Regions from separate parts of the Methylobacterium aquaticum genome, predicted to be linked through region 2. Evidence: riboswitches for the same ligand, from Rfam matches in the RefSeq annotation. Region 2 holds a riboswitch; each other region holds the start of a gene.
The links. A riboswitch is a leader RNA that binds a small molecule or an ion and turns the genes downstream of it on or off. The one in region 2 is predicted to bind cobalamin.
Positions count from the first base shown of each region.

Region 1: another riboswitch for cobalamin. It lies ahead of F1D61_RS05660 (TonB-dependent siderophore receptor); the one in region 2 lies ahead of F1D61_RS16605 (TonB-dependent receptor plug domain-containing protein).
Region 3: another riboswitch for cobalamin. It lies ahead of F1D61_RS30545 (TonB-dependent receptor); the one in region 2 lies ahead of F1D61_RS16605 (TonB-dependent receptor plug domain-containing protein).
Region 4: another riboswitch for cobalamin. It lies ahead of F1D61_RS10290 (CbtB domain-containing protein); the one in region 2 lies ahead of F1D61_RS16605 (TonB-dependent receptor plug domain-containing protein).

Region 1 is NZ_CP043627.1:1,290,602-1,295,753, forward strand. It holds gene F1D61_RS05650 (DUF1624 domain-containing protein) at 1-1,066, opposite strand, end outside; gene F1D61_RS05655 (hypothetical protein) at 1,063-1,341, opposite strand; gene F1D61_RS05660 (TonB-dependent siderophore receptor) at 1,341-3,380, opposite strand; cobalamin riboswitch at 3,624-3,845, opposite strand; gene F1D61_RS05665 (TAXI family TRAP transporter solute-binding subunit) at 3,945-4,877, opposite strand.
Region 2 is NZ_CP043627.1:3,660,817-3,665,968, forward strand. It holds gene F1D61_RS16590 (Hint domain-containing protein) at 1-506, opposite strand, end outside; partial or broken gene F1D61_RS16600 (HoxN/HupN/NixA family nickel/cobalt transporter) at 519-920, shown strand; cobalamin riboswitch at 1,052-1,247, shown strand; gene F1D61_RS16605 (TonB-dependent receptor plug domain-containing protein) at 1,371-3,338, shown strand; gene F1D61_RS16610 (ABC transporter substrate-binding protein) at 3,398-4,231, shown strand; gene F1D61_RS16615 (FecCD family ABC transporter permease) at 4,228-5,152, shown strand, end outside.
Region 3 is NZ_CP043627.1:6,609,050-6,614,201, forward strand. It holds gene F1D61_RS30545 (TonB-dependent receptor) at 1-1,077, opposite strand, end outside; cobalamin riboswitch at 1,335-1,538, opposite strand; gene F1D61_RS30550 (ABC transporter substrate-binding protein) at 2,042-3,217, shown strand; gene F1D61_RS30555 (ABC transporter ATP-binding protein) at 3,576-4,643, shown strand; gene F1D61_RS30560 (ABC transporter permease) at 4,715-5,152, shown strand, end outside.
Region 4 is NZ_CP043627.1:2,292,755-2,297,906, reverse strand. It holds gene cobO (cob(I)yrinic acid a,c-diamide adenosyltransferase) at 1-225, opposite strand, end outside; gene cobU (bifunctional adenosylcobinamide kinase/adenosylcobinamide-phosphate guanylyltransferase) at 222-770, opposite strand; cobalamin riboswitch at 854-1,051, shown strand; gene F1D61_RS10290 (CbtB domain-containing protein) at 1,083-1,259, shown strand; gene F1D61_RS10285 (CbtA family protein) at 1,347-2,093, shown strand; gene F1D61_RS10280 (DUF1636 family protein) at 2,090-2,467, shown strand; gene cobW (cobalamin biosynthesis protein CobW) at 2,464-3,498, shown strand; gene F1D61_RS10270 (Uma2 family endonuclease) at 3,877-4,467, shown strand; partial or broken gene cobN (cobaltochelatase subunit CobN) at 4,474-5,152, shown strand, end outside.

The DNA of each region.
Region 1 (5,152 bases), 2.4 Mb from region 2:
GGGGACCGAGCACCAGCGCGACCAGCCAGAGTTGCCCCGGCGAACCGAGTTCGACCTTGCCGGAGGCGCCCGTCAGGCCGGCAGCAGTCGCGAGAGCGTAGAGCCCGCGCAGCAGCCAGAGGTGGAGGAGATAGAAGAACAACGGCGCGCCGCCGAACACCCGCAGCCAGGCGAGGCGCGGGGCGGGCCAAGCCTCGAACAGGGCCAGCAGCCAGAGCCCGAGGCCCAGCGTCAGCAGCAGGAAGTCGGCGGAGGGCGGATACTTGGTGAGGTTCAGGAAGGACAGGATCGTCCCTCCCAAGCTCGGCCCGGCCTGCCACGGCGACGGATCGCCGTAGCCGTCGAGCCCGCGCAGCACAAGGAAGCCCACGAGTGCCGCCGCCCCGAGGGCGAGGAGCCGGCCTCGCCTGGCGACGGGGTCGAGGGCGTAATACGGCCCGAGGGCGTAGCCCGCCGCCGCGACGCCGATCCACGGCAGGACCGGATAGGAGGTGCGCGCCACGCCCCAGGGCAGGTCGACGAGGCCGCGCTGGTGCAGGATCGACCACAGGACGTAGCCGTCCTGGTCCGGCGCCAGCACGATCCCGTCGAGGAGGTTGTGCCCGAGCATGATCAGGAGCGCTATGCCCACGAGGGCGGCGCGCGGCAGCCACAGGAGTCCGGCGAGCGCGATCATCGCCAGGCCGATCGCCCAGATCACCTGCAGGTAGAGCACCGGCGGCAGGATCTGTCCGGTCCAGGCGAGGTTCACCACGGTGAGTTCGAGCCCGATCAGGAACAGGCCGCGGGTGAGGAGGAAGCGCGAGCCCGAGCCCGTGCCGTGCCTGGCCGCGTAGAGGCTCGCCGAGAGGCCGGTGAGCAGGATGAAGATTGGCGCGCAGAGATGCGAGGTCAGCCGCGTCATCGCCAGGGCCGCCGGGGTGACGCTCAGGTCCATCGGGTCGCGGACCTGGGCGTGGAGGTAGAAGATGTCCCGGACGTGATCGACCAGCATCAGCAGCATGACGAAGCCCCGCAGGGCGTCGATCGCGCCGATGCGTGGGGCGGGCGCGGTGTCGGGCGTCACGAGGCGGTCTCGCGGGATGCGGTTTCGGTGGCGAGGCGGGCGAGGAGCCGGCGCACGTCCGGCGGCGTCCAGACGCGGCCGCCGCGGGGCTTCCGGACCCCGCGCCGGGTCAGGGAGGCGGCGATGCCCTCGGGCGTCCCGCCGGCCTCGGCGGCGATGGCGACCAGCACCGGTGCGAGGTCGCGCCGGAACCGCTGGGCGCGGGCCGCCGCCGCATGGCGGCCGGCATCGCCCTTCCTGGGCACCGCGGCGCCGTGACGGAGAAGAGCCGCCATCAGAACCGCACCGACAGGGTGCCGGTGACGCGGCGCGGCGTCCCCGGATAGACCCGCAGCGCGCTCAGCGAACTCGCGTAATAGGTCGTGTCGAACACGTTCTCGACGTTCAGGCCGAAGCGGAAATTCTCCCAGCGGTAATAGGCCAGGGCGTCGACCGCGATGTAGCCCGGCAGGCGGAAGCCGCTGCCGGCGGCGTCGCCCGCCCGCTCGCCGACGGCGCGCACGCCGCCGCCGATCCCGAAACCCTTCCACGGCCCGTCCTGCGCCTCGTGCACCGCGAGCAGGCTGCCCGAGTGGCGCGGCACGTTGATGAGGGGCGCGCCGACCGGCAGGACGTTGTCCTTGGTGACCACCGCGTCGGCGAAGACGTAGCCGGCCAGGAGCTTGATCTCCGGGCTGATCTGGCCGGCGGCGGTGAACTCGAAGCCCTGGCTGCGCACCGCGCCGGCGGCGAGCGAGAAGCCGGGGTTGTTCGGATCGGGGGTCAGCACGTTCTCGCGCTCGATCCGGAAGGCGGCGCCGGTCAGCGCCAGGGCGCCACCATAGAGGTCGAGCTTGGTGCCGACCTCGTAGCCGAGGCCGGTCTCGGGCGCGAAGGGGCCGCTGAACGACGCCGAGAAGGCGTCGGGTCCGGTATTGGGCCGGAAGCTGCGGCCGACATTGGCGTAGAGGGAGAGTTCCGGCAGCGGCTGGTAGACGAGGCCGGCCCGGGGCGAGGCCGCGAAGGTGGTCTGGTCGCTCCGCACCCCGGTGGTGCGCTCCCGGAACGATTGCTCGAAGAAATCGAAGCGGACGCCGACCAGCGCCTTCCATTGCGGGTTCAGGGTGATCTGGTCCTGGGCGTAGAGCGCGGTGTTGGTGAGCTGCTCGACGCCGTTGGTCTGCCGGGTATAGGGCGGGAGCGGCCGGCCGTAGACCGGGGCGTAGAGGTCGAGGGAGTAGGGATTCTGGCGCAGGTTCGAGCGGATCTGCTGGTAGGTGCCGTCGGTGCTCTCGCGCTCGAAGCCAAGCAGCAGGGTGTGGCCGATCCCGGCGGTGTCGAAGCGCCCGACCAGCTCGGCCTGGCCGAGGGCGACGGCCGCGCGATAATTGCGGAAATTGCGGTCGCGCAGGGCCGTGCGGTTGTCGGCACCGAGGCCCCGCACCTCGACCGCCTCGCCGACGAACGAGTTGGAGTTGAGGTAGGTGGAAAGCCGCATCTGCCAGTCGGCGTCGAAGCGGTGGTCGACCCGCACCTGGAGCGTGTCGCTGGACTGGTCGATGCGCAGGCCCGGCTCGCCGAGGAAGCGCGAGATCGGCAGGAGGCCGAGCTGCCCGTTGACGGCGACGACGCCGCGGTCGAACACCGCGCGGTTGCGGAGGAACTCGGTCTCGACCGTCACCTTGGTGTCGGGCGTGATCTGCCAGCTCACCACCGGGGCGACGAGGAGCCGGTCGCCGTCGACGAAATCGCGAAAGCTGTTCTGGCGCCCGGCGGCGAGGTTGAAGCGGTAGAGGACCGTACCGTCCTGGTTGAGGCTGCCGCCGGAATCGACCGTGCCGCGAACCTGCTCGAACGAGCCCCATTGCCCGCCCATCTCGACGAATCGCTCCGCCGTCGGCTGCTTGGTGATGATGTTGACGAGGCCGCCCGGGTCGCTGCGCCCGAACAGGCCGCCGCCCGGGCCCTTCAGCACCTCGATCCGCTCGACGTTCTGGGCGTCCTGCTGCGGCGGGAATCCGCGGGCCAGGGGAAATCCGTTCTTGTAGATCTCCGCCGTGGCGACGCCGCGCACGGCATAGCCGAGGGGCGAGAGGCCGCCGAAATTGTTCTGCTGCACGATGCCCGGCGTGTAGGCGACGACCTGCTCGACGCGGGTCGCCGCGAGATCGGTGATGACCTCGCGCGGGGCGACCGTGACGACCTGCGGCACGTCGCGCTGGGGCGTGTCGGTCTTCGTGCTGCTCACCGCCCGGTCGGCGCGAAAGCCCGGGGTCGGGCCGATCAGCCCGATCGTGCCGGCCGCCGGCGACAGCGTCGGGAGCGCCCCCTCCACCACGACCTCGTCGAGGGCGATAGTTTCCTGTCCCGCGCGGCACCGGCCGCAAGGGTCACCCCCAGGGCGGTCGCCAGGATCGGCAGCGGGCGGTGAAGCGGACGGGTTCTCACGAGGCACACTCGATGTTGCAGCGAGGCTGCGTCCGGGCGAGCGGCAGGCCGCGCCCGCGCGAAGACGATCGCACGGCGCACGGCCGGAGCGCTCCCCCGGGCCGCACCGCCCGCGGGACGTGACCGCGCCGACAGGCGCGCGCGCAAGGCAGGTCTCCTGGCTCGCGGATCGTCGATCCCGCCTCGCCTTCCCGGTGCGCGGGCACCAGTGGCTGTCGGCGGCGGGACCTCTCCGCTCACAGTTGCGGGGGCAGCCTCGGTCTCGCCGCGAATGCTCACGCACTCGATGGCCCACCGAATTCCCTCTTCGCCCCGAGCTCGCGCCCGGGGAACCTTGGCGGCACCATCCATGGCAGGCCGACCGTGCGTAAGCAACACTCGGAAACGCAATGTAATAATGTTGCCTGCCCTGTGTCCACAGGAACACACCGCGGCGGGAGCCTCCCGGCTTCTACTCGCCGCGCAGGAAGGCCGCCGTCGCCGGGTGGAGCCAGGCCGCCGGGACCGCCTGCGCCAGGTCGCGCGGGTCGCTCGGCCGCTCATGGGGCAGGCGCCGGGCAAGCGCCGGCTTCGCCTTGTCGATCGCCGCGACGAGGCGGGACACCGCCGCCGGGTCGAGGCCGGGCTTGCCGAGGACGAGGCTCCAGGATCCCACCGTCTCGATCGCCGCGTCCTGGCCCGGGAAGGTGCCGGGCGCGACCGTGATGCGCCGTAGCGACGGGCTCGCCGCGAGGATCGCAGGCAGTGCCGTCGCCGAGGGACCGAGGAAGCGGGCCCCGCCCGGCCCCTCCGCCATGGTGCGGAAGCCCGGCCAGCCGGTGCCGCCGCCGAACAGGGCCGCAGCTTGGCCCGCCCGCACCATTGCCGGGCCGTCGCCGGCATGGTCGAGGAGGATCGGCCGGATTTCGTGATCGGGGTCGATGCCGGCCCCGCGCAGGATCGTCCGCCCCATGGCGGTGAGGCCGGAACTGCGCGTGCCCAGGGCCACCGGCCGCCCGCGCAGGTCGTCGAGGCTGCGGACCGGGCTGTCGGCAGCCACCACGAACAGGCCCGGCGCCGCGTAGACCGGCGCGACCACCGTCACGGCAGGCAGCGTACCCTGCCCGGCCAGCACCTCGTAGGCGTATTCGCCCTGGACGAGGCCGAGATCGACCCGCCCCTCGCGCAGGAGGATCAGGTTCTCGGTCGAGCCCTTGCTGGCGCGCAACTCCAGGGTGAGATCCGGATCCACCTCCCGGATCGCCGCCGCCAGCGCCGCGCCATAGGCCGGGAAACCGCCGCCGGGCGTCGCGGTGGCGAGCACGAGGTGCAGGGGTTCGCTTGCCCGAGCCGAGGCGAGGAGGCCGATGAAGGCGGCAGCGGCGATCAGCCGGCGTTTCGACATGGTGGAAGTGTCCTCGATCGGCCCGATCGGCACGGCGCGCATGGGGTGCCGGCGATCCAGCGCAAGCCGTGCTACGCCCCTGATCGGGCTCGTTATCCCGCCTCACGGTATACGATCGTGGCATGAAGCCCATAGGGCATCTGTCCCACCCACGACCTCATCCTGAGGTGCGACTGAAAGGAGCCTCGAAGGAGGGCTCCCGATGTCGCAGCGGTCACTGGAGCCCTCCTTCGAGGTCAGTCCATCTCCGATAGACTGACACCTCAGGATGAGGT
Region 2 (5,152 bases):
ACCGAGGTGCCGTTGATCAGGCTGCCGGCCGGGATCAGCACGTCCTCGACGAACAGCGCGTGGCCGGGCGAGACGACGAGGTCGCGGTGCGGCAGGCCGGGGCCGAAGGCGTGCGCGGCGACCCGGACCGGCTGGGCCCGCTCGGGCTGCGAATGACGGCGCAGGTCGAGGTGGCGGTGACCGACCCACGCGACGGCGACCGTCTCGCCCGAAGCGGTGACGCCGGCATCGCCGGGCCGCAGGGCCTCGACCGGGCGCTCACCCTCCGGCGTCAGGATCATCGTTCCGGACGCGAAGCAGATGACCGGGCTGGTCGAGCCGGTTCCTCCCTCGGAACCGGTCGCACCCTGGGCACCCGTTGCACCTGCGGCTCCAGTCGCACCCGGAGCGCCGGTTGCACCTGTCGCGCCCGCAGTGCCGGTGGCTCCAATCTGACCAGTCGCACCAGCTGAGCCTGCGGCACCCATCGCTCCAGTCGGGCCCGTAGTGCCGGTGGCACCCTGCATACCTGTCGCGCCTTGAGCGCCAGTGGCACCTTGCTGACCCGTCGCTCCAGCCGGATCCTGATCTTCCCGGCGCTGTTCACTGCGGGCATGACGCTCCTCGACACGACCGACAGCGTGCTGATGACCGGCGCCTACGGCTGGGCGCTCGCGAACCCGATCCGCAAGCTCTGGTACAACCTGACCATCACGGCGGCCTCGGCGACGGTCGCGCTGTTCATCGGCGGCCTGGAGGCCCTCGGCCTGATCGGCGACAAGCTCGGGCTCACGGGCGGACTGTGGCAAGCGGTGAGCACGCTCAACGACAATCTGGGCGAGGCCGGCTTCGCCGTGGTCGGCATCTTCGTCGTGGCGTGGATCGCCTCGGTCATCATCTACCGCGCCAAAGGGTACGACCGGCTCGAACCCGCTCGGTGAGTGCGCTGTTGCGGGATGGTGCTCCTCCCTCGGCTGCTGAGTCGCGCTCTCAGCGTGGAACAGCCGTGTACTGGCCTCAGGAATATTTCGAAGCGTTGCAGCAAGGCAATTGACCGGGCGCCTCCGCGTCGCTTAGCTGGCCGGGACGGTTCCCCTCGGGGATCAAAAGGGAACGCGGTGAGGGTGATGAGCCCGATGCCGCGGCTGCCCCCGCAACTGTAAGCGGCGAGCCTTCCGCCACCATGTCACTGGGCAGCCTCGCCCGGGAAGACGGTGAGAGGGCAGCGACCCGCGAGCCAGGAGACCTGCCGTCAGTCGTGGTCACACGCGAAACGCGCTGGGCGGGGTGTCCTGGCGGGTGTCGAGGGTCCGCCAATCCTGCGTGGAGGCGGTGACCCGAGGCCTCGTTCGCGGTGACGTGCCACTGCCGTTGCCCGAGGCTTATCTCCCGTGCCCCATTCCCTTCAACGCGCTCGCCTGAGCGTGCTGGCGCTCTCCTGCGCCGGTCCGGCCCTGCTTGCCGCGCCTGCAGCCCACGCCCAGCAAGTCGCCGCCCCATTCGCGGACGTGTCACAAGGCGGCGAGGCCGTCATCCCGCTCGCCGAGATCTCGGTGTCGGCCACCGGCGTGCCCACGCCGGTCACACAGACCGGGTCGAGCGTCACCGTACTCACCTCCGACCTGCTCCAGGCCCAGCAAGTTCGCACCGCGCCGGACGCTCTCCGGCAAGTGCCGGGCCTCAACGTCGTCCAAACCGGCGGCGCGGGCGGCCAAACCTCGGTGTTCATCCGCGGTACCAACTCCAACCACGTCAAGGTCCTGATCGACGGCATCGACGTCAACGACCCCTCGACGCCGAACCGCTCCTTCGACTTCAGCCAGCTTCAAACCGAGCATCTCTCCCGCCTGGAGGTGCTGCGCGGCCCCCAGAGCGGCCTCTACGGGGCCGACGCCATCGGCGGCGTCATCTCGTTCGTGACGAAGCGCGGCGAGGGTCCGGCCCGGGCCACTGCCTTCGTCGAGGGCGGCTCCTACGGCACCGCCAACCAGGGCGGCCGCATCTCCGGCTCCGAGGGCATCTTCGATTATTCGTTCTCCGTGCAGCACCTGCGCCAGGCCGCGCTGCCAGTGACACCGTTCGAGCTCCTGCCGGTCGGCGTGCCGCTGCGCACCGCCTTCACCGACATCAAGACGGTTTCGACCAAGCTCGGCGCGCAGCTCACCGATACCTTTCGCCTAAACTACGTGCTGCGCTTCTCCGACAGCGCCTATCTCGACCAAGCCGATGGCGGCTTTCCCTACCGGCCGACGCCCTACCGCAACCTCAACGACCAGCAGCAGCTCCTGATGCGCGGCGAGGCCGAGTGGACGCCGCTGCCCGGCTTCCACAACGTCTTCGGGGCCAACTACTCCAAGTTCGACCGCCTGTTCGCCGGCCCACTCGACCCGCTCGCGCCACCGACGCCCTCGACCTATCTCGGCGAACGCACCCGCTTCGACTATCGTGGCGATGTCCAGCTCGCCCCCGGCCACCTGCTGCTCTTCGGTGCCCAGCGCGAGGACGAGCGTTTCCAGGCCACCGGCATCGACAAGTCGAACGGCAACACCGGCGGCTTCACCGAGCTTCAATCGGCGATCACCGACCGCGCCTTCCTGGTCGCCAACATCCGTCACGACGAGAACGACCAGTTCGGCGGGGCGACCACGTTCCGGATCGCACCGAGCTACATCCTGCCCTATACGGAGACACGCCTGAAGGGCAGCGTCGGCACCGGCTTCAAGCCGCCGACCCTCAGCCAGCTCTACCAGGACTACCCGGGCTTCCGGTTCTTCGGGAATCCGGCCTTGCGGCCCGAGGAGAGCTTCGGCTTCGACGGCGGCTTCGAGCAGCCCCTCGGCGATCGGGTGCTCGTCGGAGCGACCTACTTCGAGACCGACTTCCGCAACCTGATCCAGACCGCGTACTTCCCGACCTTCGGGACCAACGTCAATGTCGGCCGCGCAGTGGCCTACGGGGCGGAGAGCTTCGTCTCGGTCAAGCTGACCGACACCTTGAGCGGCCGGGTCGACTACACCAACACCGTCACCAAGGACGAAATCGCCCACCAGGAATTGCTGCGCCGGCCCCGTCACAAGGTCAGTGCCACCGCGATCTGGAACCCGTTGCCACAGCTCACGCTCACCGGCACCCTGGTGGCGATCGGGTCGTTCGTCGACGGAAACCGCGACTTCTCGGTGCCCCGGCTCAAGAACCCGGGCTTCACCCTGGTCAACCTCTCGGCGAACTACGCCTACTCGGAGAACCTGACGCTGTTTGCCCGCATCGATAACCTGTTCGACCAACGCTACCAGAACCCAACCGGCTTTCTCGGGGCTGGCCTCGCCGTCTACGGCGGCGTGCGCGTATCCTCGTTCTGAGAAGGATGAGGATGCGGGCCTTGATCCTTGTCGGGGTCGCAGGCGGTCTGGCGGCGTGCATGGTCGCTTCATTGGCCGCCAGTCCGGTGCCGGCGCGGGAGAACCCTGCCGCGCCGGGCCGGCCGTCGCGGATCGTCTCGCTGAACCTGTGCGCGGACGAGCTCGTGCTGAGGCTGGCCGACCGCGGGCAGGTCGCGGCGGTGACCTACCTCGCCGGCGATCCGCGCGGCTCGACCGTGGCGGCGCAAGCCGCCGGCGTGCCGGTCACCAGGGGGCTCGCGGAGGAGATCGTGGCCTTGAAGCCCGACCTCGTCATCGCTGGAGCCTTCACCACTCGCACCACGGTCGGGCTCCTCAAGCGGATCGGCTTCCCGCCGCTCGAACTCGGCGTACCGGCCAATTTCGACGGCGTACGTGCCCAGATCCGCCAGGTCGCGGCGGCCGTCGGCCATCCGGAGCGCGGGGAAGCGATGGCGGCGGAGCTCGACGCCACCCTCGCGCGCGTCGTGCCGGCCTCCCGGCTTTTGCGCGTCCTGGTCCTGCGCCCGAACGCCTTCACGGTCTCGCCCGGCAGCCTCGGCGACGCGATCATCCGGGCGGCCGGCCTCGTCAACGTCGCCGCGCAGATCGGCCGCGACCGCACCGGCTCGGTGCCGCTCGAGGCGGCTGCCCTGGCTGATGCCGACCTCGTCGTCGTCGACGCCAGTGAGACGGGCACGCCGTCCCTCGCCGACGCCCTGCTGCACCACCCGATCCTCGAGCGGCTGCGCGCGCAGGGGCGCACGGTTCCGATCCCCAACCGCCTCTGGACCTGTCCCGGTCCGCAGGTCGCCGAGGTCGTGGCCCGGCTTGCAGCCGCAGCGAGAGCGCGCACCCCGATGAAGACCCCATGAACGCTCCGATGTCCTTCGTGACACGAACGCCGCCGCAGGCCGGCAGCCGACGCCTCGTCGCGGGGTTGGCCCTCCTGGTGGCGATCCTGATCGTCACCTCTGTCGCGGTCGGCTACGCCGTTCTCGATCTCCCGGCAGCCCTCGGCGACTGGCTCGCAGGCCGCTCCACCCTCCCGGCCCTGGTCCTGATGGAGCTGCGCCTGCCCCGTGCGCTCCTCGGTGCGCTCGTCGGCTTCAGCCTCGGCCTGACCGGGGCGGTGATGCAGGGCTACCTGCGCAATCCGCTCGCCGACCCGGGCATCCTCGGCATCTCGTCGGCTGCCGCGCTCGGGGCGGTGGTGGTGTTCTACGGCGGGCTCGCCGGCAGCCTGTCGCTCGCCCTGCCGCTCGGCGGCATCGCCGGCGCGGCCCTCGCGGCGCTCGGCATCAACCTGCTCGCCGCCCGCGGCACCGGCACGCTCGGGCTGATTCTCGCCGGTGTCGGTCTGTCCAGCCTGGCGGGCGCGCTGACGGCGCTCGCCCTCAACCTCGCGCCCAATCCCTACGCCGCTCTGGAGATCGTGTTCTGGCTAATGGGCTCGCTCGCCGACCGCAGCATGGATCACGTCTGGCTCTGCCTGCCGCTGATGATCCTGGGCTGGATCCTGATGCTCTCGACCGCACGCGCCCTCGATGCCCTGGCGCTCGGCGAGGACACGGCCGCAAGCCTCGGCTTCGACCTCGCCTCGGTCCGCATCCGCATCGTCACTGGGGCGGCTTTGGCGGTGGGCAGCGGCGTCGCGGTGAGCGGAGCAATCGGCTTCGTCGGCCTCGTCGTTCCCCACCTCGTGCGGCCGCTGGTCGGGGCCCGGCCAGGCGCGAGCTTGTGGCCGAGCGGGCTCCTCGGAGCGGCCCTGGTGCTGGGCGCCGACCTTGCCGTGC
Region 3 (5,152 bases), 2.9 Mb from region 2:
CGCGTCGAGGCGGTTGCCGATCTGCTCCTCGTGGTGGAGGATCTCGATGTAGTCGCTGCGCCGGATCAGGCCGGTCGCGGGCTGGTAGGCGTATTGCTCGACGTCGCGCCAATGCCGCTCGGTCGAGAGGCGGTAGGCGGTGTTGCGGATCGTGATGTCCGGGGTGGGGTTCCACTCGGCGCGCAGCTGCGTCCAGTTGTCGAACCAGGCGATCTGCGAATCCTGGATGTTGTAGTTGGTGAAGCGCAGCCGGTCGGGCACCCGGCCGCCGATCAGCGGCGAGCCCCAGTAGCGGGTCGGCTCGTTGTAGCCGAGGTCGTGCGAGAGCGTGACGCTCAGATCGGGCGCCGCCCGCCAGGTCACCGCGGCGGAGAGGGCGAGATTGCGGAAGTCGCCGTCGGGCTTGACCCAGCCGTCGGCCCGGTTGCCGCTGAGGTTGAACCGGTAGGCCAGGTTCTCGCCGACCGGCCCGCCGGTGTCGAGGGCGAGCCGCGCCAGGCCGTCCGAGCCGATCGCCGCCCGCGCCTCGCCGATCGGGGAAAAGACCGGCTTCTTCGGCACCACGTTGATGATGCCGCCGATCGCGCCCTCGCCGTAGAGCACCGAGGCGGGGCCGCGCAGGACCTCGATCCGCTCCGCCGACCAGGTGTCGAACGGGAAGGTGACGGTGCCGACCCCGACATAGAGCCGGGTGCCGTCATAGAGCTGCTGCACCGAGCCCGGCCCGACGAAGCCGCGGCTGGCAAACGACAGGTTGCCGTTGCCCGGCCCGGCGACGCTGGAGATGCCGACGGCGTTCTGGGTCACCGCCTCCTCGACGGTGTTCTGGCCCCGGGCCCGGATGGTCTCGCCGGAGATGACGTCGAGGCTCCCCGGGGTCTCGAACGGGGTGAGGCCGAGGCGGGACCCGGAGCGCGACGGCGTCGCGAGGTTGAGGCCGGGCGCGGCCTCCTCCCGGGTGCGGGCACCCGCGACATCGATGCGCTCGAGGCCGATCTCCTCGGAGGAGGCCGGTGCGGCGGCAAGCAGGATCGTGGTGGCGAGGGCGGTGGAGCGGCGAGCGCGTTGCGCGGGCATGAAGGAGTCCAGGGCAGGCTGTCGTCCCGTCCGTAGCCGTTCCCGCCAAAAATGTAACGTTATAAAGTTACATTTGAACAATCCCGGGCGAGCCGCGGGAGGCGTCGAGCGCATCCGGTCGGCGGGGCGGACGGAGAGGGCGGCGGGCATGGCGGGACGGCGCGAGGCTGTGGCACGTCACCGCGAACGACAGCGGGGCGACGGCTCCTCGCCATTCGCCTCGACACCCATCAGGACACCCCGCCCGACGTGCTCGCGTGTGACCACGGCTGACGGCAGGTCTCCTGGCTTACGGGTCAACGCCTGCCATCGTCTTCCCAGGGACCTTTGAGGGTCCCCAGTGACATGAGTGATGGAAGGCTCGCCGCTTACAGTTGCGGGGGCAGCCGCGGCCTCGGGCTCGTCGCCCTCACCGCGTTCCCTTTTGATCCCCGAGGGGAACCGTCGGGCGCAAGCTTAGCCGTTCGGTTACCGAGGAGCAATGGTGTTCGGGAGGTTGCCCGCGGGTGCGATGCGGATTTCGCCTGATCTGTTCCGAGACCAGTCGGGCGCGGGATCCCCTCTCCCGTGTGGGAGAGGGGTAGGGGTGAGGGTGGCGCGTTTCCGTGTAAAGCTCAGGCCATCGTGCGGGCGGCTCAATCGCTCAGTTCTTTTCTGAACCGTCGCCACCCTCACCCCCGGCCCCTCTCCCACACGGGAGAGGGGAGCGCGTCTTACCTTTCTTCAACGGATCAAGCGGAAATCGTTCACTTTTCTGCAGTCTGCCAGAAGCGCCGTTCGCGTCGTCGCGATCCGGACCAGCATGTCTCGTCTGGCAGGCCCGCACCGTGGCATGCACCCCGCCGCCTGTCCCACCCGCAGACTTGACGCCCTAAAATATTAGTGCACCAATGGACGAAAGTACGGAGCGATCCGTACCCGATCAAGGGCCGGCAGAGCCCGCGCGCAGCAAGACGGGGGAAACATGACGATCACACGCCGCAAGGCGGTCGCGGGGCTCGTGGCCGGGGCGGGGCTCGTCCTCGGCGGTCGCGCCCGGGCCGATCTGGCCCTGCCGAAATCGCCCGTGGTCGTCACGGTGGTCGACGTGGCGGGCAACCTGGCGCTGACCCAGAAGGCGATCGAGGCCTATCGCCGGGCAAAGCCCGGCATCGTCTCGCGCTTCGCCTTCACCAAGGCGCCGGCGCCGGAACTGCCCTCGAAGCTCAAGGCGCAGCAGGCCGCCGGCCGGGTCGACATCGACCTCGTGCTCACCGGGACCGACGGCATCGCCGCCGGCATCGAGCAGAAGCTGTGGGTCGATCTCAAGCCCTATGCCGGCCAGCTGCCGAAGCCCGCCGACATCTACCAGCCCGCCGCGCTCCGGCTGAACGGCCTGGCGCAGGGCCAGGGCCTGTGCGTCGCCTGGTATCCCTCGGGCCCGCTGATCGAGTACATGCCCGAGCGGGTGAAGACGGTGCCGACGACGGCGGACGAGCTTCTGGCCTGGGCGCGCCAGAACAAGGGCAAGTTCATGTATGCCCGGCCGGCCAATTCCGGTCCCGGCCGCACCTGGATCATGGGCCTGCCCTACATCCTCGGCGACGCGAACCCGACCGACCCGGACAAGGGCTGGGACAAGACCTGGGAGTACCTGAAGGCGATCGGCGAGACGGTCGACTACTACCCGGGCGGCACCTCGCAGACGATGAAGGAGCTCGGCGAGGGCAGCCGCGACATCGTGGTCTCGACCACCGGCTGGGACATCAATCCCCGGGTGCTCGGCGTGGTGCCGGCCGAGGCCAAGGTCGGGGCGCTCAAGAATTTCAGGTGGGTGGCGGACGCCCATTACATGGCGGTGCCGAAGGGCGTGCCCGAGGAGAAGCTGGCGGTCATCCTCGACCTGATGGCCTTCCTGCTCCAGCCGGCGCAGCAGGCCTATACCTACGACGAGGGCTACTTCTATCCCGGCCCGGCCGTGAAGGGCGTCACCCTCGACATGGCGCCGCCGGAGAGCCGCGCGGCGCTCAAGGAATTCGGTCGGCCGGAATACGACAAGATGATCGCCGACCACCCGATCGAGATGCCCCTCGACGCCGACAAGATGGTGGTGGCCTTCCGCCGCTGGGACGAGCAGGTCGGTTCCGGCAAGAAGCGGTGAGCCGCGTCCGATACACGACGGCGTCCGGCCCTATCCCACCCGCAACCTCATCCTCAGGTGTCGGTCCATCGGAGATCGACTGACCTCGAAGGAGGGCTCCAGAAGTCTCCGAGCCAACTGGAGCCCTCCTTCGAGGCCTCCGCTCTGCTCCGGCACCTCAGGATGAGGTCGCGGGTGGGATAAGGCCGGTGCCGCACATGAACCGTCCCGTCTTGTACAGTGGCGTTACAACTGGTCGCTACTCTATATCTTTTATTTTGCTGCATTTTCTATGACGAGCCAGTCTCCGCTTCGTCGGGAAATGCTCTAACGCCGCAACGGTCGCCCGGAAGAGGCGATACGGCAGGAGAGGACACCGATGGCACGCCATCACGAGGCGCCGCAGGACCTGTCATTGAGCGGCCTGAGCCGCCGGTTCGGCGCGATGACCGCGCTGGACGGGCTCGACCTCACGATCCGGGGCGGCGAGTTCATCGCGCTGCTCGGGCCGTCGGGCTGCGGCAAGTCGACGGCGCTCAACTGCATCGCCGGGCTGCTGCCGCTCACCGGCGGGTCGATCCATCTCGGCGAGCGCCGGATCGACCGGCTGAAGCCCGAGGAGCGCGGCTTCGGCATGGTGTTCCAGAGCTACGCGCTCTTCCCGCACATGAATGTGGCGAAGAATGTCGGCTTCGGCCTCGCCATGCGGGGCATCAAGGGCGAGGCGGCCGCACGCCGGGTCGACGATGCGCTGGCGCTGGTGCGGCTGCAGTCGCAGGCCGCCAAGCTGCCGGGCCAGATGTCCGGCGGCCAGCAGCAGCGCGTCGCCATCGCCCGGGCGATCGTGATCGAGCCGCCGGTGGTGCTGATGGACGAGCCGCTGTCGAACCTCGACGCCAAGCTGCGCCTGGAGATGCGGGCCGAGATCCGGCGCATTCACGACGCCATCGGCTCGACCACGATCTACGTCACCCACGACCAGGACGAGGCCCTGTCGATGGCCGACCGGGTCGTGGTGATGCGCGACGGGCGCATCCGCCAGGTCGGCACGCCGGAGGACCTCTACGAGCGCCCGAGCCACCCGGACGTCGCCGACTTCATGGGATTCCGCAATCGCCTGCGCGGCCGGACCGTCGCCGTGAGCGGCGACCGGGCCGAGATCGAGATCTGCGGCACCCGGCTCGCCGGCACCCTGCGGGACGCTTTGAGCCCCGGCGCGCCTGCGGTCGCGGCGATCCGCCCGGAGGACCTGACCATCGCGGCCGACGGCCTGCCGGCCCGGGTCGCCAGCGTGGAATATCGCGGCCGGGCCTTCTTCGGCACCGCCGTGGCGCAGGACGGGACCGAACTCTTTTTCCGCTCCGACCGCGCGGTGGCGCAGGACGAGCTGCTGCGCCTCGCCGCCGCCCCGCCGCGGGTCCTGGTCTTCCCCGGGGAGGCGGCGTGACCTCGGCCTCGCTCCCCAAGGCCTCGCTCTCGAAGGCCGCCCCGGCCCGCGAGGAGGCGCCGCCGCTCTCGGTGCGGCTCGCCGCCCGGGGCCTCGACGGCACCACGCTCCTGGTGCTGCCGGCGCTCCTCGCGATCCTCGGCCTGTTCGTCTATCCCTTCGCCTACGGCTTGGTGCTGTCGTTGCAGCCGAAGGCCGGGGCGTGGTGGGCGAACTACGCCCGCTTCTTCTCCGACCCGTTCCTCACCGACACGATCGGCGCGACGTTGCGCCTCGCGCTCCCCGTGACGCTGCTCAACCTGGCGCTCGCGGTCCCGATCGCCTTGCGCGTGCGGCTGATGCGCAGCCAGCGCCTGCTCACCACCATCCTGGTCCTGCCGATCACCCTCGGCACGGTGCTGGTGGCCGAGGGCCTGCTGAACTTCCTCGGGCCGCAGGGCTGGTTCAACCGCTCGCTGGTCTGGCTCGGGGTGATCGCCGGGCCGCTCAAGCTCACCAACAATTACTGG
Region 4 (5,152 bases), 1.4 Mb from region 2:
GCCGGTCTCCCAGGCGCCCTTGATGTACTGCACCACCCCGACCCGCCAGCCGCGGCCGAGCGCCCGCAGCATCAGCCCGAAGGCCGCGGTCGACTTGCCCTTGCCGGGGCCGGTATGGACGATGAGCAGGCCCTTCTCGATCGTCTTTCCCGCCACCTCGGCATCCTGCACCGCCTTGCGCTTCTCCATCTTGGCGCGGTGGCGCGCCGCCTCGTCGTCGGTCATTCGCTGTCTCCCTTGATGGTCATCGGCAGGCCCGCCACAACCAGCACCACCCGGTCGGCGATGGTGGCGAGGCGTTGGTGGAGGCGGCCCGCCTCGTCGCGAAACCGGCGCGCAAGCGCATTCTCCGGCACGATGCCGAACCCCACCTCGTTCGAGACCAGCACGATCGGCCCGGGCACCGCCTTGCACGCGGCGATCAGGGAATCGACCTCCGCCGCGAGGTCGGCCGCCTCGTCCAGCATCGCGTTGGTCAGCCACAGGGTCAGGCAATCGACCAGCACCGGCCGTCCGGCCGGGGCCTCCCGTATCGCCGAGGCCAGGTCGCGCGGCGCGTCCACCGTCTCCCAGGGCGCCGGGCGGCGGGCGCGGTGCTCGGCGATGCGAGCCGCCATCTCGTCGTCCCAGGCTTGCGCCGTCGCGACGTAGCGCCAGGGGCTCGGCTGCGCCTCGATCAGCCCTTCGGCGTAGCGGCTCTTGCCGGAGCGGGCGCCGCCCAGCACCAGGGTCAGGCGCGGGGCAGCGCGAATCCGGTCCGGCACGGGCATCTCCTCGGTCGAAAGCCTGATGCGAAAAGCTGGGCCCGGAGGTGTCGCGGCAGCCGGCATCGATTGCAAGCCCGTTCCCGACCCGCTAGGGTCGCCACGACGGTGCCTCGGCGACGAGGTGAAAAGGGAACGCGGAAACCGGATGTCCGGCGCGCCGCGGCTGCCCCCGCAACTGTGAGCGGTCGAACACGGTCCGCCATCGGCCACTGGAGCGATCCGGGAAGGCGGTGGGCCGGCACGAGGCCGCGAGCCAGGAGACCTGCCGTCCCCCCTTCTCTCTCGACGCCGCCGGTGGGGCGGCAGGAGCTCGTCATGGTCGCGATCACCCGGTCCCTTTCTCCCGCCCTCGTCGGCGAGCGCCTGAGCGCCGTCGTCCTGGCGGCCACCCTCGGCATCGGCCTGCTGTTCGTCTCCGGCTTCGCGCCGGTGGTCGCCCTGCACAACGCCGCGCACGACTGGCGCCACTCCGCCAACTTCCCCTGCCACTGACCAGGGCCGAACCCATCCGGGCCGTGCGGCCTGCGCCCTGACCGGGCGCGGGCCCGCGGCCCTTTGGTCGTGCAGGTGATCCCTCCCATGACGAAAAGTCTTCTCGCCGCGGCCCTGGTCGCCGGCTTCCTGGCCGCATGCGTGGCCTCCGCGCTGCAATTCGCCCTCACCTCGCCGCTGATCCTTGCGGCGGAGAAGTACGAGACCGCCGAGACCGTCGCCCCCGCCCGGCACGCCCTGGCCAACCCGCTGATCGTCCTGGCCCATGCGGGCCACGACCACGGTGGCGAGCCGCAATGGCAGCCGGCCCCCGGCCTGCCGCGCCTCGCCTTCACGGCGCTCGCCACCCTGGTGAGCGGCGTCGGGTACGCGCTGCTCCTCGGGGCCGTGCTGGTCGCGACCGGCCGCACGGTGACGCCGTCGGAGGCGTTGCGCTTCGGCATCGGCGGCTTCCTCGCCGCCAGCCTCGCGCCGGCCATCGGATTGCCGCCGGAACTGCCCGGCATCGCCGCGGCGGGGCTCGAATCGCGCCAGCTCTGGTGGGTGGCGACGGCGCTCGCCACGGCGATCGGCCTCTACCTGGTGGCGATCCGCCGCGGGCCGGTCGCGATCGGCCTCGGCCTCGCCCTCATCGTCGCGCCGCATGTCTGGGGCGCTCCGCACGGGCCGGAGGAAATCTCCGCGATGCCGCCGGTCTTCGCGGCGCAGTTCGCCGCCCGGTCGCTCGCCATCGGCTTCGCCTTCTGGGCGGTGCTCGGCCTCGCCTTCGGCTGGGCCTGGGAGGCGGTGAGCGGGGCGAACGACGCGGTGCGCCGCAGCGGGGTGACCGCGTGACCGATCCCGTGACCCTCTACGTCTGCACCACCTGCCGCGACGCCGCCGATCCGGCGGAGGGTCCCCGCGCGGGCGCCCGCCTGCACGACGCGCTCGCCCAGGCCCTCGCGGCCCGGCCGGGAGCGCCGATCCGGATCGAGCCGGTGGAATGCCTCTCGGTCTGCAAGCGGCCCTGCACGGTCGCGGTCGCGAGCCCCGGCCGTTGGACCTACGTCTACGGCGACCTCGATCCGGCGATCTCCGCCGACATCATCCTCGACGGCGTCGGCCTCTATGCCGGGACCCCGGACGGCATCGTGCCCTGGCGCGAGCGTCCGCAGGAATTCCGCAAGGGGGTCGTCGCCCGCATCCCTCCCGCGCCGGTGACCGCATGACCATCCTGAACAAGATTCCCTGCACCATCGTCACCGGCTTCCTCGGCGCCGGCAAGACCACGCTGGTGCGCCACGCCATCGAGCACAACGACGGTCGGCGCCTCGCCATCATCGTCAACGAGTTCGGCGATGTCGGCTTCGACGGGTCGCTGCTCGCCGAATGCGGCATCCCGGGCTGCGACGCCGACGCGGTGGTAGAACTGCCGAACGGCTGCATCTGCTGCACCGTCGCCGACGATTTCGTGCCGGCGCTGAACAAGCTCCTCGACCGGCCGGAGCCGCCGGAGCACATCCTGATCGAGACCTCCGGCCTCGCCCTCCCGAAGCCCCTGGTCCAGGCCTTCAACTGGCCGGCGATCCGCTCGCGGGTTACCGTCGACGGCGTGGTGGCGGTGGTGGACGGCCCGGCGGTGGCGTCCGGCGCCTTCGCGGACGACCCGGAGGCGCTGGCCGCCCAGCGGGCCGCCGATGCCAGCGTCGATCACGAGAACCCCCTGGAGGAGGTGTTCGAGGACCAGCTCCTCTGCGCCGACCTCGTGGTGATGAACAAGTCCGACCTCCTCGACGAGGGTGAGCGGGCCCGCGTCCGCGCCGAGGTGGAGGCGCACCTGCCGCGCGCCGTCAAGCTCGTCGAGACCGCCCACGGGGCGCTGGATCCCCGCGTGCTGCTGGGCCTGAATGCCGCCGCCGAGGACGACCTCGCCTCCCGCCCGTCGCACCACGAGACGGAGGAGGATCACGACCACGACGATTTCGAGAGCGTGGCCTTGCCGGTGAAGGCCGCGGGCTCGCCCGAGGACCTCGCCGCCCGGGTGGCGAAGGCCGCCGAGGTCGAGGGCGTGCTGCGGATCAAGGGCTTCTGCGCCGTCGCCGACAAGCCGATGCGCCTCGTCGTCCAGGGCGTCGGCCGCCGCGTCGCCCACCATTACGACCGCCCCTGGCGCCCCGACGAGCACCGGGACGGGACGCTGGTGGTGATCGGGCTCACCGGGTTCGACAAGGATGCGGTGGCGGCGGCATTGAAGGGCTGAGGCATCGAGCGGCCTCGTCCTTTCCCGGCGGGCAGCAGGGCTGTCCGTGGACGGGACGTGGCGCTGATTTTCCCCTCTCACCGCGGGCGGGGAGAGGCCTGAGCTTCGAAGGCGCTCAGGAAGTCCGGCAGCGAACCGGGAGGTTCGCCGCGAGAGTGAGGGGGCTCGACGAATGAGATTCCTCCGGACATACCCCCTCACCCTCGCTGCGGCTTTCGCCTCCGCTTGCCGCGTCTCCTGAACGGAGACACGGCCCTCTCCCCGCCTGCGGGGAGAGGAGAGAGCCCGCGCTATGCTTTCAAGTCGGGCCGGCCGAGGCCATATCGTCGGCATCACGTCGATCTGTGCATGAAAACCCCAAGCCCCGGAGGGCATCGCATGTCGGAGCCCGCGGCGCGGCGCTGGAGCGTGCAGGAGTTCTTCGCCTGGCAGGAGCGCCAGGACGAGCGCTACGAGCTGGTCGGCGGGGTGCCGGTCCGGATGAGGCCAAGCGCCCGCAACGTGTATGACGACATCGTGGTCAACCTCGTGGCGGAGTTCCGCACCCGGCTGCGCGGCACCCCGTGCCGGCCCTTCACGGGTGACGGCAGCGTCGAGACCCTGCCGGGCCAGATCCGCCGGCCCGATCTCGGCGTGGATTGCGGTTCGCGCGATCCGAACGGGCTGACGGCGGCGGAGCCGCGTCTGGTCGCCGAGGTGCTGTCGCCCTCGACGCGAGACTTCGACGCTTTCGACAAATTGGAAGAGTACAAGGCGGTCGCGGGTCTCGCGGTGATCCTGCTCGTCGAGCCGAACGCTCCCGAGATCGCCCAGTGGCGGCGGGATGCGGACGGCGCTTGGCAGCGCCGCCTCGTTGCCGGGCTCGACCAGACGATCGACCTGCCGGAGCTTGGCATGAGCCTGGCGCTGGCGGATATCTATGACGGCGTCGCGTTTCCAGTTCGGCCCCGTCTCGTCTCGGGGACCTGAGGGCCGATGCATCTCCTGCGCATCGATACGGTGTCCCTCGACGAGGGCGAGGCGGCGATCGATCTGGGCCAGGCGCCCGGCGACATCGTCGCCCTGTCCTTCACCGATTCGGACCTCGCCGGCCTCGCGGGCGCCTACACGGCGCTCACGGGCGGGGAGAGTGGCGTCGAGTGGCCGAGCCTGCGGCTCGCCAAGATGGCGCAGCTGCGCCACCCGCTCTCGGTCGATCTCTACGCCGATGCGGTGATCGCCCGGGCCCGCTTCGTGCTGGTGCGCTGCCTCGGCGGGCTCGATTACTGGCGCTACGGGCTCGAGCGGCTGGCCGAGACCTGCCGGGCCTACGGCATCCCGCTCGCGGTGCTGCCGGGCTGCGACCGTCCCGATCCCCGCCTCGCCGCGATCTCGACGGTGACGCCCGGCTTGCGCGACGCCCTCGACGGCTATGTCCGGGCCGGCGGGACCGAGAACCTGCGCCGGCTCCTCGTCCGGATCGCCGCCGAGCTCGGCCGCCCGGTCGAGCCCGAGCCGCCCCGGGCACTGCCGCGGGGCTTTGCCTGGTGCCCGGGCTGCGGCCCCCTCGACTCCGTCGGCGCGGCCTCGCCCGTCCCGTGCGCGGTCCTGCCCCGCGCGCTCGTGCTCGTCTACCGCTCGGCGATCCTCGGCGGCGACACCGCCCCCGCCACCG